3 regions of the Enterococcus sp. AMC2644 genome follow, and region 2 is predicted to be linked to each of the others. Evidence: a T-box and tRNA genes for the amino acid it is inferred to sense, from the RefSeq annotation. Region 2 holds a T-box; the other regions hold tRNA genes.
What was found. The T-box of region 2 lies ahead of serS (serine--tRNA ligase). A T-box ahead of a tRNA ligase gene usually reads a tRNA of that ligase, here a tRNA-Ser.
Positions count from the first base shown of each region.

Region 1: it encodes a tRNA-Ser, which carries the amino acid that the T-box ahead of serS (serine--tRNA ligase) is inferred to sense. The anticodon was not compared.
Region 3: it encodes a tRNA-Ser, which carries the amino acid that the T-box ahead of serS (serine--tRNA ligase) is inferred to sense. The anticodon was not compared.

Region 1 covers NZ_CM177095.1:687,857-692,473, forward strand. Annotated here, with positions in the region: gene AC4BC5_RS03350 (hypothetical protein) at 1-240, shown strand, start outside; gene AC4BC5_RS03355 (hypothetical protein) at 360-557, opposite strand; partial or broken gene AC4BC5_RS03360 (aminotransferase class V-fold PLP-dependent enzyme) at 614-1,256, opposite strand; tRNA gene AC4BC5_RS03365 (tRNA-Ser) at 1,369-1,456, opposite strand; gene AC4BC5_RS03370 (helix-turn-helix domain-containing protein) at 1,557-1,697, opposite strand; gene AC4BC5_RS03375 (helix-turn-helix domain-containing protein) at 2,100-3,503, opposite strand; gene AC4BC5_RS03380 (hypothetical protein) at 3,510-3,977, opposite strand; gene AC4BC5_RS03385 (WxLIP family cell surface protein) at 4,019-4,617, opposite strand, start outside.
Region 2 covers NZ_CM177095.1:1,460,397-1,465,013, forward strand. Annotated here, with positions in the region: gene AC4BC5_RS07165 (polysaccharide deacetylase family protein) at 27-1,481, opposite strand; gene serS (serine--tRNA ligase) at 1,591-2,865, opposite strand; T-box leader at 2,926-3,127, opposite strand; gene AC4BC5_RS07175 (sensor histidine kinase) at 3,179-4,348, opposite strand; gene croR (response regulator transcription factor CroR) at 4,338-4,617, opposite strand, start outside.
Region 3 covers NZ_CM177095.1:2,350,197-2,354,813, forward strand. Annotated here, with positions in the region: gene AC4BC5_RS11480 (threonine/serine exporter family protein) at 1-100, opposite strand, end outside; gene AC4BC5_RS11485 (TetR/AcrR family transcriptional regulator) at 413-988, shown strand; tRNA gene AC4BC5_RS11490 (tRNA-Ser) at 1,038-1,124, opposite strand; gene AC4BC5_RS11495 (Cof-type HAD-IIB family hydrolase) at 1,208-2,011, opposite strand; gene AC4BC5_RS11500 (NCS2 family permease) at 2,297-3,733, shown strand; gene AC4BC5_RS11505 (multidrug efflux MFS transporter) at 4,008-4,617, shown strand, end outside.

The sequences.
Region 1 (4,617 bases), 770 kb from region 2:
GTTATTCTAAAATCATTGGATAGCCTTTGGATTGAACAATCTGATAACTTACAACAGCTAAAGTCTGTTATAAACGGCAGGAATTGGGGGCAACATCGCCCTATTTTTGAATTTCAGGTAGAGGCTCGTCGTTCATTTTCAGAAATGAGAGAAGTTATTTATTTAGAAGTCTTAAGAAACTTTTTACTATCTGAATTAGTAAAAGATAGAGATGGATCCTTCGATATCGAATTTCCTTAGTTTCTCTATTGGACAATTATTCCAAACACAAAAAAGACATTTATCCCGATTATTCAAATATCAACCGGGATAAATGTCTTTCTCGATGCTTTGCTATCTATTAGATAATTTCAAAATTCTTAATTGCTCACACGTACGACGTTGACAGTGGTCGCTAATTGACTCAACACGTTTTTGATTTTTGTCTCATCGTTTTCATTAATGTCGACGTTGGCAATCGTTGAAGAAACAATACCCAACATATTAAGAATATTGCGATTGATAATCGTCAGACGATAAGGAGAATCAAAACTCATTTCTATCGTTGGAAAATTCACCGAACGTTTAATTTCGCCCCGTTTTCTTCTTCAAATTTTTTCATAAAAACAACAACCTAGGCATCGACGCCTTCTTTAGGAAAAGTATTGTACAAACTAGCTCACATGTCACCGACTGAACGATATTCTTTGACCACTTGACTGATAAATAAGTCAGATGAATCAATTTCATCATATAAAAGTTGTGCTTTTTCTTGGTCTTGTTTGATGATTTCAGGTACACCACCCAAATATTTTAACCATTCAAAAATTCGCGTAGCAGTATAAATTGCAAATGTTGGAGGCGTTTTATGCAATGAATTATTTTAGGCCTGCACCGCATAGTCTAATGCTGAAGTAAATATCAATTCTGTATTTAATAAATCTTCACGAATAATCACAATCGTCAATCCAGATGGACCAATACTTTTTTGTGCACTTGCATATATTAAACCAAAATCTTCCACACGGTAGTTATTCGATAAAATATTTGAAAACATATCCGCAACAATCGGCACTTTTCCAACATCAGGAATCTGCAATAATTCTCTTAAATAGTTGCTCAGCATCTTTCATAATTTTGTCAAATAAGGAAGAACGATAACTCATTTTCATTACGGATACTTCGCTATCTTGATAATTCACTAACTCTTTTTGGGCTTTTTCTAAAACAGGTTTTGTCAACACGTCTGTATCAGCTGAAAAATGATACACTGTCATACATTTTCTACACTCATTATTTCTTTTAATGTATTTAAATTTATATAATTCCAAGTATAAATAATAAATACGTTGAAATGGAAATCCATCTCAACGTATTTATTATTTGAAACGGAGAAGGAGGGATTTGAACCCTCGCATCGATCTCTCGACCTACACCCTTAGCAGGGGCGCCTCTTCAGCCACTTGAGTACTTCCCCAAAAGAAACAAACACCTTGTATCTCTACTTCATAAGTATACAATATATAAAATCAAAATATTATCTAATTATTCCTCATTTTAGGAAAATTAAAAATACTTCACTGATATTGCATGAAAATTTCAAGCCAAAAATTTCTTATCTTGCTTTCGTATCCACGTATTTTTACTTGATAAGATACAATTATTCGTATATCAAAAGAATGAATAAACCGATTTAATTTGTCCACTTCTTTTCTCAAGATAACTAGTGTGATTATTTTCGCAAAATTCTTCTGCAGAAATCATTCGCTTAGTAATTCATTGATTAATTCAATGATAAGTAATTGTCCACGAAAATAATAAATGAAAGTTTTTATCAAAATTAGTATTTTCTCGATGGCGGTAAAGACACTCACTGAAACATTAATATAAAGTTGATTTTCTGGATACAGTTGTTTTAAATCGTCGTTTAACTCACTAATATATCTTAATGTTATCTAATTGTTTTCAACTTCAATGTATTCAGATACTTGAGCAGTAACACCTGTTGTTGACTGCTCATCTAAATAATTCAAAATATTTATTTTACGTTGAATATTAGGTGATATAAACATGCTTTATCACCTTTCTATGTTTTCGTAGTTTTGACTTTCTTTCTCTAGTTATTCAAATTTTTCAGCTTGGATATCTAATAAAATGTTCGTCAAGTTTACCCAATCAACAGACCTGGGGGGATCTAACCAGACAACAACCTCCATTTGATCTTTTTCATAAAGTTTATTCACGTTTGTAATAACCACATCTGGTTTAGTTGTTGAATCAACAGTAACAACATTTAAATTAATATAAAAGGACAAGTTTTTCTTGATAAAACGGTTATAATTGTCCCCATATGAAAAATCAACCAATATTTTTACTGGTTCTGTGATTAGGTCAATTGGAATGACATTAATCAAAATCATTAAATAATTAAAAAACAAATAGACTCTAAACAGTGATAGTTCTGGAAACTGTTTAGTTAGTGATTGAACATACTGAAATGAAAATTTATAAAACTCAGGATAGTTTTGTTGGAAGAAGGTTACATTCAACTCAACGTCATCAAACATATTCAATGACTGATGAAAAATATTGAAATGGAGCTTAGTTAATTTCGTCTGAAGCTGAATTTTTAAGTTTTGATTTAGTACACTAAATCTTTTCTCGAATAATTGGATAAAGTCATGATTGACTTGCTCGACGGTTGTTCCAAAATTTCCTCCAACAAAATCTTGTTCCAACTTATCGTTAATAAACAGCCAGACGACAATCGTATACACAAGATTATCTGAAACATTTGGGAAAATTTCTTTAATTGGAGCAAAATAAGACAACATTAAAAAATGATTGACCTTTTGTTCACCCCAACCATTACCACTATCATAATGTTCTAGATAAATAGCCAGGTAATGAAAAAATTTTTCCTTTTCATAACTGGTTAGTTGGAAATTCTCCTTTAAATTATCAACAAGAAGCTCGGCTTGTTTCACTGTTTTCATTTTATAAATTTCTGACTTATTCAAATTAGTAATAGAAAATAGGCTACATAAAAAAGAAAAAATGTTCTGCTGATTACCTGTTATCTTTCTCTTTTTAAAATGAATTTGATACTGTTTGAGTTCTTTTTTGATTACTTGAAAAGCATTATAGGCAACAGAATAACTAACAAAGTTCTTTTCAGCAAAATCTTCTACGGATTTGAACTCATTTTTAAAAAAAGCAATAATTAGTTTCAAACATAATGATTCGCTTAAATAATGAGAAAGCAGTATTTTATTAGAATAGTTGCCATCGATTTCAAGCTCTATTTCAAATTCAGTACTATTAATCTTTAAACTATCTTCAATATTCAAGTAGCTGATATCTACTTTTAACTTTTCTGTTGCTTTATTCAAAAGAAACTTTGACAGTCCTAAATCTTCTTGAATTTTTAGAACTTGCTCTGACAAAGTAGGTCTTTGTTCAAGATATTTGAATAAGTTATAACTTCTTTGATCATCTTTATTTAAACAAAATTCATAGTTCATAGTTTATCAATTCTTTCTTCCGTAAATAACGGTACCGGTAAATTCACTAACTAGAGCAACATATTCAGAAATCATTGGTCGATCAAAACCGGCCCCACCTGAACTATCGTCATTTAATGAAACTTCTTCTTGCTCAAAGAAATGTTCATCTAAATACACTTGTTTTATTTCGTCACGTTTTCTATTCGTTGATTCGACGGTTTCTACTTTATCTTCAACGTTATCCTCAACTTCTGATTCTTCACTTTTAGTTGGTTCCTCTGTTTCAATGACGGCTTCCACAATTTCAGCTTCTGGTTCTTCACTACTTTCAGTAATATCCAGACTGTCCACAGGGTCAACCACTTGATTAGGATTCACTGGATTATAGATGGGTATTTCCGTATCTGTATCGGCATTAACGGTGCTGACTCCTACTTGAACGAAAGAAAGTAGAATCGAGCTGAACAAAATGAGATATTTATATTTATTCATTCATCTACATAAATTTCAAGTTAGATTAGAAATTTATGACTTCACCTCTCTTTCTCTTTTGTTTTTTTTAATACTATCCACATTCCAGTCAATACTAGAACAATAAAAATTCCAACGATAATGTATAATAGCCATGGTGTAGCTTTGACCGTTACGTCCTGTTCGTTTAATTCTTTGGCAACTTCCTCCTCAATGGTAAAATCTTTTTGTAGTTTCCATTGATTTTGATAGTTTACTACCTCTCCATCCAGTTCTTGTTGAAATTCCCCATTTTCCGCTTTATTTCCCAAAACCGTTATTGAAAGATGATACTCTCCAGGTGCTAATTTTTCTCCATTCAAGGAAATGGGAAATTGAAATCTTGTATTAGGAGCAATTTGTAAATGGTTTTTATTTTCTGAATACAGTACTTGAGAGCTATTATGTTTGACAATGCTCGCTTGTACAGAAACTTGATTAATATAAGTTTTTTGATCATTTTGCAATTCTGCTAAAATAACATTTCTAGAATTAATCTGCCCTGCTTCGACTTTCTCTAAATTTAGATTTGGAATAACTTCATTTAAGTTTTGTCGCATCAATAAAGCCACAGCATAAGAAAACTCATTGACGATGGATAGGTCAGCTTCTTGCACTTCAG
Region 2 (4,617 bases):
AGATTATAGAGTCCGTTTTTTATTAGTTAAATTTCACGTGCATCTGTTTGACCAAAGTATTGATACAATGGTTTTTCTTTTTGTTCGAGTAATTGACTAGCTGTCACAAATTCATATCCTTGTGCACGAAGGTTATCAATAACGGTTCCTACTGCATCAATAGTTGTTGGATGAATATCATGCATTAAGATAATACCACCTTCAAACGCGGTTTGGTTTACGCGGTCAATCACTGCTTGTGTATTTTTTGAATCCCAATCATAAGAATCAATATCCCATTGAATAATTGGTTTGCCAACGACTTCGGCAGATTTAGGATCAATAGCACCATACGGAGGACGCAAGGTACGTGGTAGAATACCTGCTGCCTTGTAAATTGCTTTATCTGTTAGACGAACTTGCTCTTTTAATTTGTCATCGGGAAGTGCATTTAGTTGTGGATGCGAATAGGAATGACTAGCAATTTCGTGTCCTTGTTCATGAACCTCTTTGACAACTTGAGGGAATTCCTCTGCCATTTGTCCAAGCATAAAGAAGGTTGCTTTTACGTTTTTTTCGTCCAATATTTGTAACAAACGCGGTGTTGTATCTCCACCAGGACCATCGTCAAATGTTAAAGAGATATATTTTTTCTTCGGATCTAAAGCAGTTGTTTCTTCCGATAACTGATTTGGATCGACTAAATCTGTTTGAATAAATGATTGCACATCACGATAATTAAGTGTCAGTTTATCGATACCAGTCTTATTTTCCGGTAAGGTTACTTCTAAATGTTCTGGTGTATACGTCGTACTTTCGAAATTAATACGGGGTAAATCTAAAACAGCATCTAAAATATCTTGTGGTTTCTCTGCATCATCCAATAATTTTTGTTGAATGACTTGCTGAATTCCTAATAAATTAGCATTTGAGCTAATTAAAGCTTTCGAAGTAATTTCTTCCCCGGTATCTGTATTGATATAAATTGGTTTTTCGGTCCGCTCGTTTTCTTTTTTGAATATTTGTTCCTCGGATTTCCAATCATAAGTGTCAACATTCAAGGCATAAGAAGAAAGATGATCCGTCCGTTTTTGTTTTTCCACGCCGCCTACCACAATGGCTTGTTTTGGATGTTTAAGTTTTTTAATTTCTTGTTTCATCAACTTTGTCAGTTGTTCTTCGGTGTTTTTATAAGGAAGTTTTTCTTCTTTTGGAATATAAATAATTTCTTTGATAGTATCGTCATTTAGCTCTTTTTTTTCACTAGCGACACCACTTTTTTCTTGCTCTAGCTCAATTTTGCCAACTAAATTAGTTGTCTCTTCATCAAGTTTTGCTTGAAGCTGTTGTTCTTGGATCTTGCCATACACTACATATGTTCCACCACTGACGATAATCAGCACGCATACAAGAAATGCAATCCACAGAAAATATGGAAGTTTCTTTGGTGATTGTCCTGAGTGTCGATCGCTGCGTCTATTTTTTGTGTTTTCTGTAGTCATAAGCCCTCTTCTTTCATTTTTATAAAAGTAATTACTACCACTGTAACACGATTGAAATATTCAATCAATGAAAATACCGTAAATGAAATTTTCATTTACGGTACTGTTTTTATTTTTCAATTTTTGTTAATCCACCCATGTATGGAACTAATACTTCAGGAATCGTTACACTGCCATCCGCATTTTGATAATTTTCCAATACAGCAGCTACTGTTCGGCCCACTGCTAATCCAGAACCATTTAGTGTGTGTGCATATTGAATTTTATTATCTGTATCACGATAACGAATCATCGCTCGACGTGCTTGGAAGTCTTCACAGTTAGAGCATGAACTGATTTCGCGATAGGTGTCTTGTGCTGGAATCCAAACCTCTAAATCATAAGTTTTAGCTGCAGAGAAGCCCATATCGCCCGTTGACAATGCCATAACACGGTAAGGTAAATTTAGTTTTTGTAAAATTGATTCGGCGTCTGCGGTCATTTTTTCTAATTCATCATAAGAATGCTTGGCGTCACTGAATTTTACCATTTCGACTTTATTGAATTGATGCAAACGAATTAGTCCACGAGTATCACGACCTGCACTGCCTGCTTCTGAACGAAAAGCTGGGCTGAGTGCTGTGAAATAAATTGGTAATTGTTCTTGTTCTAAAATTTCGTTGCTGTAATAGTTTGTTAAAGGAACTTCAGCTGTAGGAATTAAAGTTAAATCAGAGTTTTCTAGTTGAAAAACATCTTCTTTAAATTTTGGAAATTGGCCAGTTCCAAACATTGCTTGGCTATTTACAGCATAGGGAGTAATCATTTCAGTGTAGCCATGTTCGTAGACATGTTGATCTAACATGAAATTATACAATGCGCGTTCTAAGCGTGCGCCTAAACCAGTATAGTAAACAAAGCGGCTACCAGAAACTTTTGCTCCACGTTCGAAATCTAAAATACCTAAGTTTTCAGCAATTTCCCAGTGAGGTTTTGCTTCAAAATCTAATAGTGGAGGCTCACTCCAACGACGAACTTCTACATTGTCATCTTCATCTGCCCCGATTGGTGTACTTTCATGTGGAATATTCGGTAAAGTCGTAGCAATAACTTTCAATTGTTCATCAATTTGAGAGATTTCACCATCCAAGGCTTTAATTTTGCCACCAACCTCTTTCATTTCAGTAATTTTGGCAGTAGCATCTTCTTTATTACGTTTTAATTGAGCAATTTCTGCCGAAACATCATTGCGGTATTTTTTTAAATCTTCAACTTGAACTAACAAGCCACGACGGTCTTCATCTAATTTTAGAAACTCAGCGAGAATTTCTTCAGAAACGCCACGTGTCTTTAGTTTTTGTTGTACAGTATCAAAATTTTGACGAATCATTTTAATATCTAACATCATTTTTCCTCCTATTGTTATATAAATAAAATAAAAAACTATTTCATCCCTAGCAAAATAGCTTGGGACGAAATAGTTGTTCGCGGTGCCACCCAAGTTCGGCCAATTGCCGCACTTGACCTCGTAACCTGAGGGAAGGTTCTTTCTTTCAAAAGACGCATTATAAGAACTGGATTCCCAAATAGCTTTTACTGATTTTCACCAACCATCAGTTCTCTTAACTAAAAGTCTATTTTGTACTAGGTTCTTTGCATATTCTCTATTTAATTGGTTTTAGCATAGCTGAATTTTGTATTTTCGTCAACCGTTGTTATTAGGGTTGTGGTAATTTGTTGCGGTGTAATGGTAAATGGATAATAAAAGAAGTCCATGTATGAGAAGATTTAGCATAAATATAGCCTCCGTGTAAAGCGACGATGCTTTGAGCAATTGCTAATCCTAAACCAGTACCACCTGTTTCTTGTGAACGTGATTCTTCTACTCGATAGAAACGGTCAAAAAGTGAGTCTAATGCTCGCTTTGGAATCATTTTGCCATTGTTTTTAACTGTAATCACGACCTCAGTACCTACTTTTTCTACTTCCATTACAATTTTCGTCGCGCCTTTACCATATTTTAAAGCATTAGTTAATAAGTTATTAAAGACGCGAACTAGTTTTTCGGTGTCCCCATCCATTAAAATTTGTGGCGGTTGCGCAACAGTTTGTACATCAATTCCTTTTTTACTCGCTTCCAGTTCAAAATCAGCTGCCAATTGTTCAACAAGTTGTACCATATCAAATTTAATTAAATTAATCGGAACACTAGGCTGTCTCACTTTTGTATATTCAAATAGGTCATCAACAAGTGATTTCATTTGTTTTGCTTTTATATATGCTGTGTGCGTGTATTTCAATAAATCTTCTTCCGAATGGTATTGTCGATCTTCAATTAGTCCCAAATAACCAATAATGGAGGTTAAGGGAGTACGAATATCATGGCTGACATTAGTTATTAACTCATCTTTTGATTTTTCAATTTTCCGTTCCTCTTCGATAGCAGCAACTGTACTATCGACTAAGCCATTGATACTGCTCACTACGCGATTCAAATCACCTCGTAGTTCAAACGGAATACGATGGTCATAATTTCCTTCTGCAATATAATGAAGCTCGCTAATAATATGTCGTAATTGCATTTGACGATAGCGACGAATTAATCGCCAGTATAAGAAAGCAATGTCCAAAACAAGAAAAACTGGAACCAAAATATTTTTTCCACTTAAAAAGATTTCAGTATCAAAATTTTCGACAAAACTATTACGCGATTCAAAGATAGCTTCATTTAACGCAGGTGTGTTTGTTATAATAGAAGAAAGAATAAGCAAGATAGCAATGTTCACGATAATTAATAGAATGATCGTGACAATTGCTTCTGCAAATAGTTCACTGATTTCTTTAGAAGTAAGCGTGATTCGTTTTCTTTTTTCTGCTTTATTTTGCATCTATTTTGTATCCAACTCCCCATACTGTTTGAATAATTTTTTCACCGCCAGTTGCTTCTTCAATTTTATCACGCAAATGACTGACATGAACCATAACTGTTTTTGCAGATACGACACTTTCTTGTTTCCAAACCCGTTCAAAAATTTCATCTGCACTAAAAACGCGGTTCGGATGTGAAGCAAGTAAGTACAAGATTCCGAATTCCAAAGCAGTTAATTGAATCTCTTTTCCATCAATTGTTTTAACTTCATGTGAGTCACGATTAATA
Region 3 (4,617 bases), 890 kb from region 2:
TCATTGTGTCTTCTACACGATAGACTTCAGAACCACTTTCCATCATAATTTTCCCGGCTAACAAACAGGTTTCTACTACTAATTCTTTTGATGCAGTCATTTTGAAGCTCCTTTATCTAATTCATTTTTTTAAGATGATTTTATTCTATCTGTTTGCTTAGAAACCTACAAGAATTGTTTGCTGAAATTCAATAACATAACGATGATATTTGGAGGCATTCTTTCATTGCTTTTCCGAAAATTTCCAATGAAACGCTTGTTAAAATGAAAAGGAAGAGAAGATAAACCTTGAAAAAATCATTTTTTTAATGAAAAATCTAAATTTTGTTTTTTTTAATAAAAACACTTTAAAAAATCGTGAATGTCGGTTAAAATAACATTGACAGATTAAATTTTGATGAGGGGGGTTATTATGCGACATAAAGTATATACACGTGAACATATCTTGAAAGCAGCTTATGAAGTTATCGCAAAAGATGGCTTTACGAATTTTACTGCTCGAAATGTAGCAAAAAAAATGGGGGTGTCCACACAACCCATCTACCTTGAATTTGAAAATATGCAAGATTTAAAAAATACACTTGTAGAAACAGTTTATGAAGACTTAAAGAAAAAAGTTTTTTCCGTTGAGCACACGGGAGATAAATTGATGGATTTAGCAATCAACTATATTGATTTATCTCAAAAAAATCCGAAGCTATTTATTGCTTTGTTTATTGATAACTATGGTGGTGGTAAGTTGATGTATAAGCAATCTTACGATCATTTTTGTCAAACAATTCATGACCATAAAGAGTATGCCAATTTGTCTAAAGAACATTTGAAAGCGTTGCATACAGGCATTTGGATTTCTGTAACAGGTGTAGCAGCTTTGATGTCTTCAGGAGTTATTGAACCAACACGTCAACAGATTATTACCGTGATTCAACAAACAATTGATTCGATTTTAGCAATTGAAGCTAAGAAAAACGAAGAACAAGATGATTGAATCAATAAAGCTGTCCAAAAATGAATTGGACAGCTTTATTTGTTTATTAAGGAGAGTACGGGATTTGAACCCGTGCACCGCTTAACACGGCTCGCTGGATTTCGAGTCCAGTGCATTACCACTCTGCCAACTCTCCACATCGATATATTTTCTTCCTTTTTTGGAAAAAATGCAAGTGAAAAATAAAAAAATACCAGAGAAGGTTCTCTGGCAATTAATTTATAGTGAAAGGTATTTTTCAAGATAGTCAGCTAGACCATCGTCATCGTTTGTTTTTCCGGTCACGTCATTTGCAATATCTTTTAGTTGTTGTGTACCATTGCTCATTGCTACACCCCAACCTGCATAATCGATTAATTCTAAATCGTTATGTTCATCACCGAATGCAATCACATCTTTTTGATCGATTTTTAGATAATCCGCAATTACTGATACGGACATTGCTTTTTGGACACCTTTTGGTACAATCTCTAAAATAGCGTTAGGACCACCCCATGTGCGCACATCGATTTTATTTTCAAATTGTTTTTTCAATGAATCTGAAACGTATGCAGAAAACTTATGTTGTGTTTTAACGAGTAACGAAGTTGGATTCGTTGTTAAATTACTAAATAAGTTAGCCTCAGTTACTTTATCTGTTGCAAAAAAATGACCTTCAAAATCATTCAAATCATTAATATAGAATGTTTCCCGATTTTCAGCTGCAACAAAGTCTAAATTTAGTTTTTCTTTTTGTGCCAAAATTTCAAAAGCAATATCTCTTTCAATGGATAATTCACGTTCGAATTCCCATTTTTGATAAGGTTTGTGGACAAGAGCGCCATTGAAATTTACCATAGGTGTATCTAATTTTAACTGACGATAAAATTGTTCACTCATACGAAAAGGACGTCCGGTTGCAATACTAACGTAATGACCTGCTTGAGTTGCTTTGGTTAAAACCTCAGCTGTTCGAGAGCTAATGAGAGACTGACTATTTAATGTTGTTCCATCTAAATCGATAGCAATTAATTTTCGAGACATAAAAGGATTCCTTTCTTTAAATGAAATGCTCATCCAAAGTGTAACACATTCTAACAATTTAACAAATGTGGGAACTTGAAAATTCCTTGTTCTATAAGGTTTGTTAAAAAATGGGTGGCTTAAACACGAACGATTACTATATTTATTAAAAAATTTGTTAATAAAATGTTGAAAAAAACCTAGAAGCTTACTATAATCGGTAATTGTTCAACGGAAAGCCTAAAACCGCATTTATTTTTCTTTTTCTTTCCGGTGTTTAATTAAATTTAGGAGTGAATATGTATAATGGAAAAGTTTTTCAAATTAAAGGAAAACAAAACAAATGTATCAACTGAAGTCGTAGCAGGGATTACAACATTTTTTGCAATGAGCTATATTTTATTTGTTAATCCGTCAATTCTGTCAGCTTCTGGTATGCCATTTCAAGCTGTTTTCTTAGCAACGATTATTGCATCAGTTATCGGTACGTTAATCATGGGGTTATTTGCTAACGTCCCTTACGCACAAGCACCAGGAATGGGATTAAATGCCTTTTTCACATTTACGGTTGTTTTTGGATTAGGTTATACTTGGCAACAAGCACTAGCAATGGTCTTTATTTGCGGATTAATTAATATTTTTATTACAATTACTAAAATTCGTAAAATGATTATTCGTGCAATTCCCGAAAGCATGCAAAATGCAATTGGTGGCGGAATCGGTATTTTTGTTGCTTATGTCGGACTAAAAAATGCCAACTTACTAAACTTTTCAGCTAGTTCAGATGTGATTACTAGTTCTGCAGTCGAAGGCGATCAAGCTGTAAATGTTACAATGAATGGCGGTATTGTTCCAGCTTTGGCGAACTTTAATAATGCACCAATCATACTTGCATTGATTGGTTTAGTGCTAATGACAATCTTAGTGGTAATGAATGTTCGTGGCGCTGTTTTATTAGGAATTGTTGGAACTACGATTATTGGTATTTTAATGGGTGTAGTAGATTTAGGATCGATTGATTGGAAAGCTAATTCATTAGGTAGTTCAATTGGTGAATTGAAAACAACTTTTGGTGCAGCTTTTGGCGCGGAAGGGATGCAATCATTATTTAGTGATTCATCAAAAATTCCTCAAGTCATTATGACAATTATTGCTTTTAGTCTTTCAGATACGTTTGATACGATTGGTACTTTCATTGGAACAGGCCGTCGTACAGGAATCTTTTCTAAAGAAGATGAAGCAGCGTTAGAGGATAGTAAAGGTTTTAGTACAAAAATGGATCGAGCATTATTTGCTGATGCAACAGCAACTTCAATTGGTGCAATCTTTGGAACATCGAATACAACTACTTTTGTAGAATCAGCAGCAGGAATTGGTGCGGGTGGACGTACTGGTTTAACATCTGTCGTGGTAGCAGCTTTATTTGCCTTAAGCAGTTTATTCTCACCATTAATTGCCATTGTACCTGCTCAAGCAACTGCACCAGCTTTAATTCTAGTTGGGGTAATGATGATGGCATCATTTAAAGATATTGAATGGACGAATTTAGAAGAGGCAGTACCTGCGTTCTTTGCTTCAATTTTCATGGGCTTATGCTACAGTATTTCATACGGGATTGCAGCTGGATTTATCTTCTTTGCTATTGTCAAAGTAGTCAAAGGCAAAGCTAATGAAGTTTCGCCAATTTTATGGTTTGTCAATGCCTTGTTTATCTTGAATTTTATTATTTTAGCTTTATTATAATAAAAGAGAACACTCTTCATTCGTGAAGAGTGTTTTTGTGTCTAAAAGAGTGAAAGGTTGAAGAGTTTCCTCTAAGCTTATATAATAAAAATGACAGATTAAAAAAGTTTAATTATAAACGTAATTTTTGTTAGAAAGATAGAAGGTTCTCTTTTTTTGCTGATTAAAAAATAATGAGATTTTTTTGTAAGGAACGCTTCTCTTCGCATTTCAGTTTACTGAACTTGAAAATTTATGAAAATAGTCTATATTTGAATAGAAAGAAGGTTTGTGTATGAAAGTAGATTGGAAAAGAAATTTACTGATTTCTTGGATAGGATGTTTCTTCACAGGAGCGAGTTTTAGTTTAGTGATGCCGTTTATTCCAATATATATTGAAGAATTAGGAGCGCCTCAAAATCAAATTGAACTGTTCTCAGGTCTAGCCATATCAGTAACAGCATTTGCTGCTGCTATCGTGGCACCTATTTGGGGGAATCTAGCCGATCAAAAAGGTAGACGTTTAATGATGATACGTGCATCTATTGGCATGACTGTGACTATGGGATCTTTGGCATTTGTTCCCAATGTTTATTGGCTATTAATTATGCGTTTTTTTACAGGCGTATTATCAGGTTACATACCAAATGCCACAGCATTAATTGCTTCACAAGCACCTAAAGAAAAGAGTGGTAGTGCTTTAGGTACGCTAGCAACTGGGGCGATTGCAGGTAATTTAATTGGTCCCTCAATGGGAGGTGCGCTTGCCGAAGCATTTGGAATTAAAAATGTTTTTATTATTACAGGGGTCGTCTTATTTATTACCTCATTATTAACCATTTTTATGGTTAAAGAAAATTTTGTACCAGTTGAAAAACAAGAAATGTTAACGATGAAACAATTAT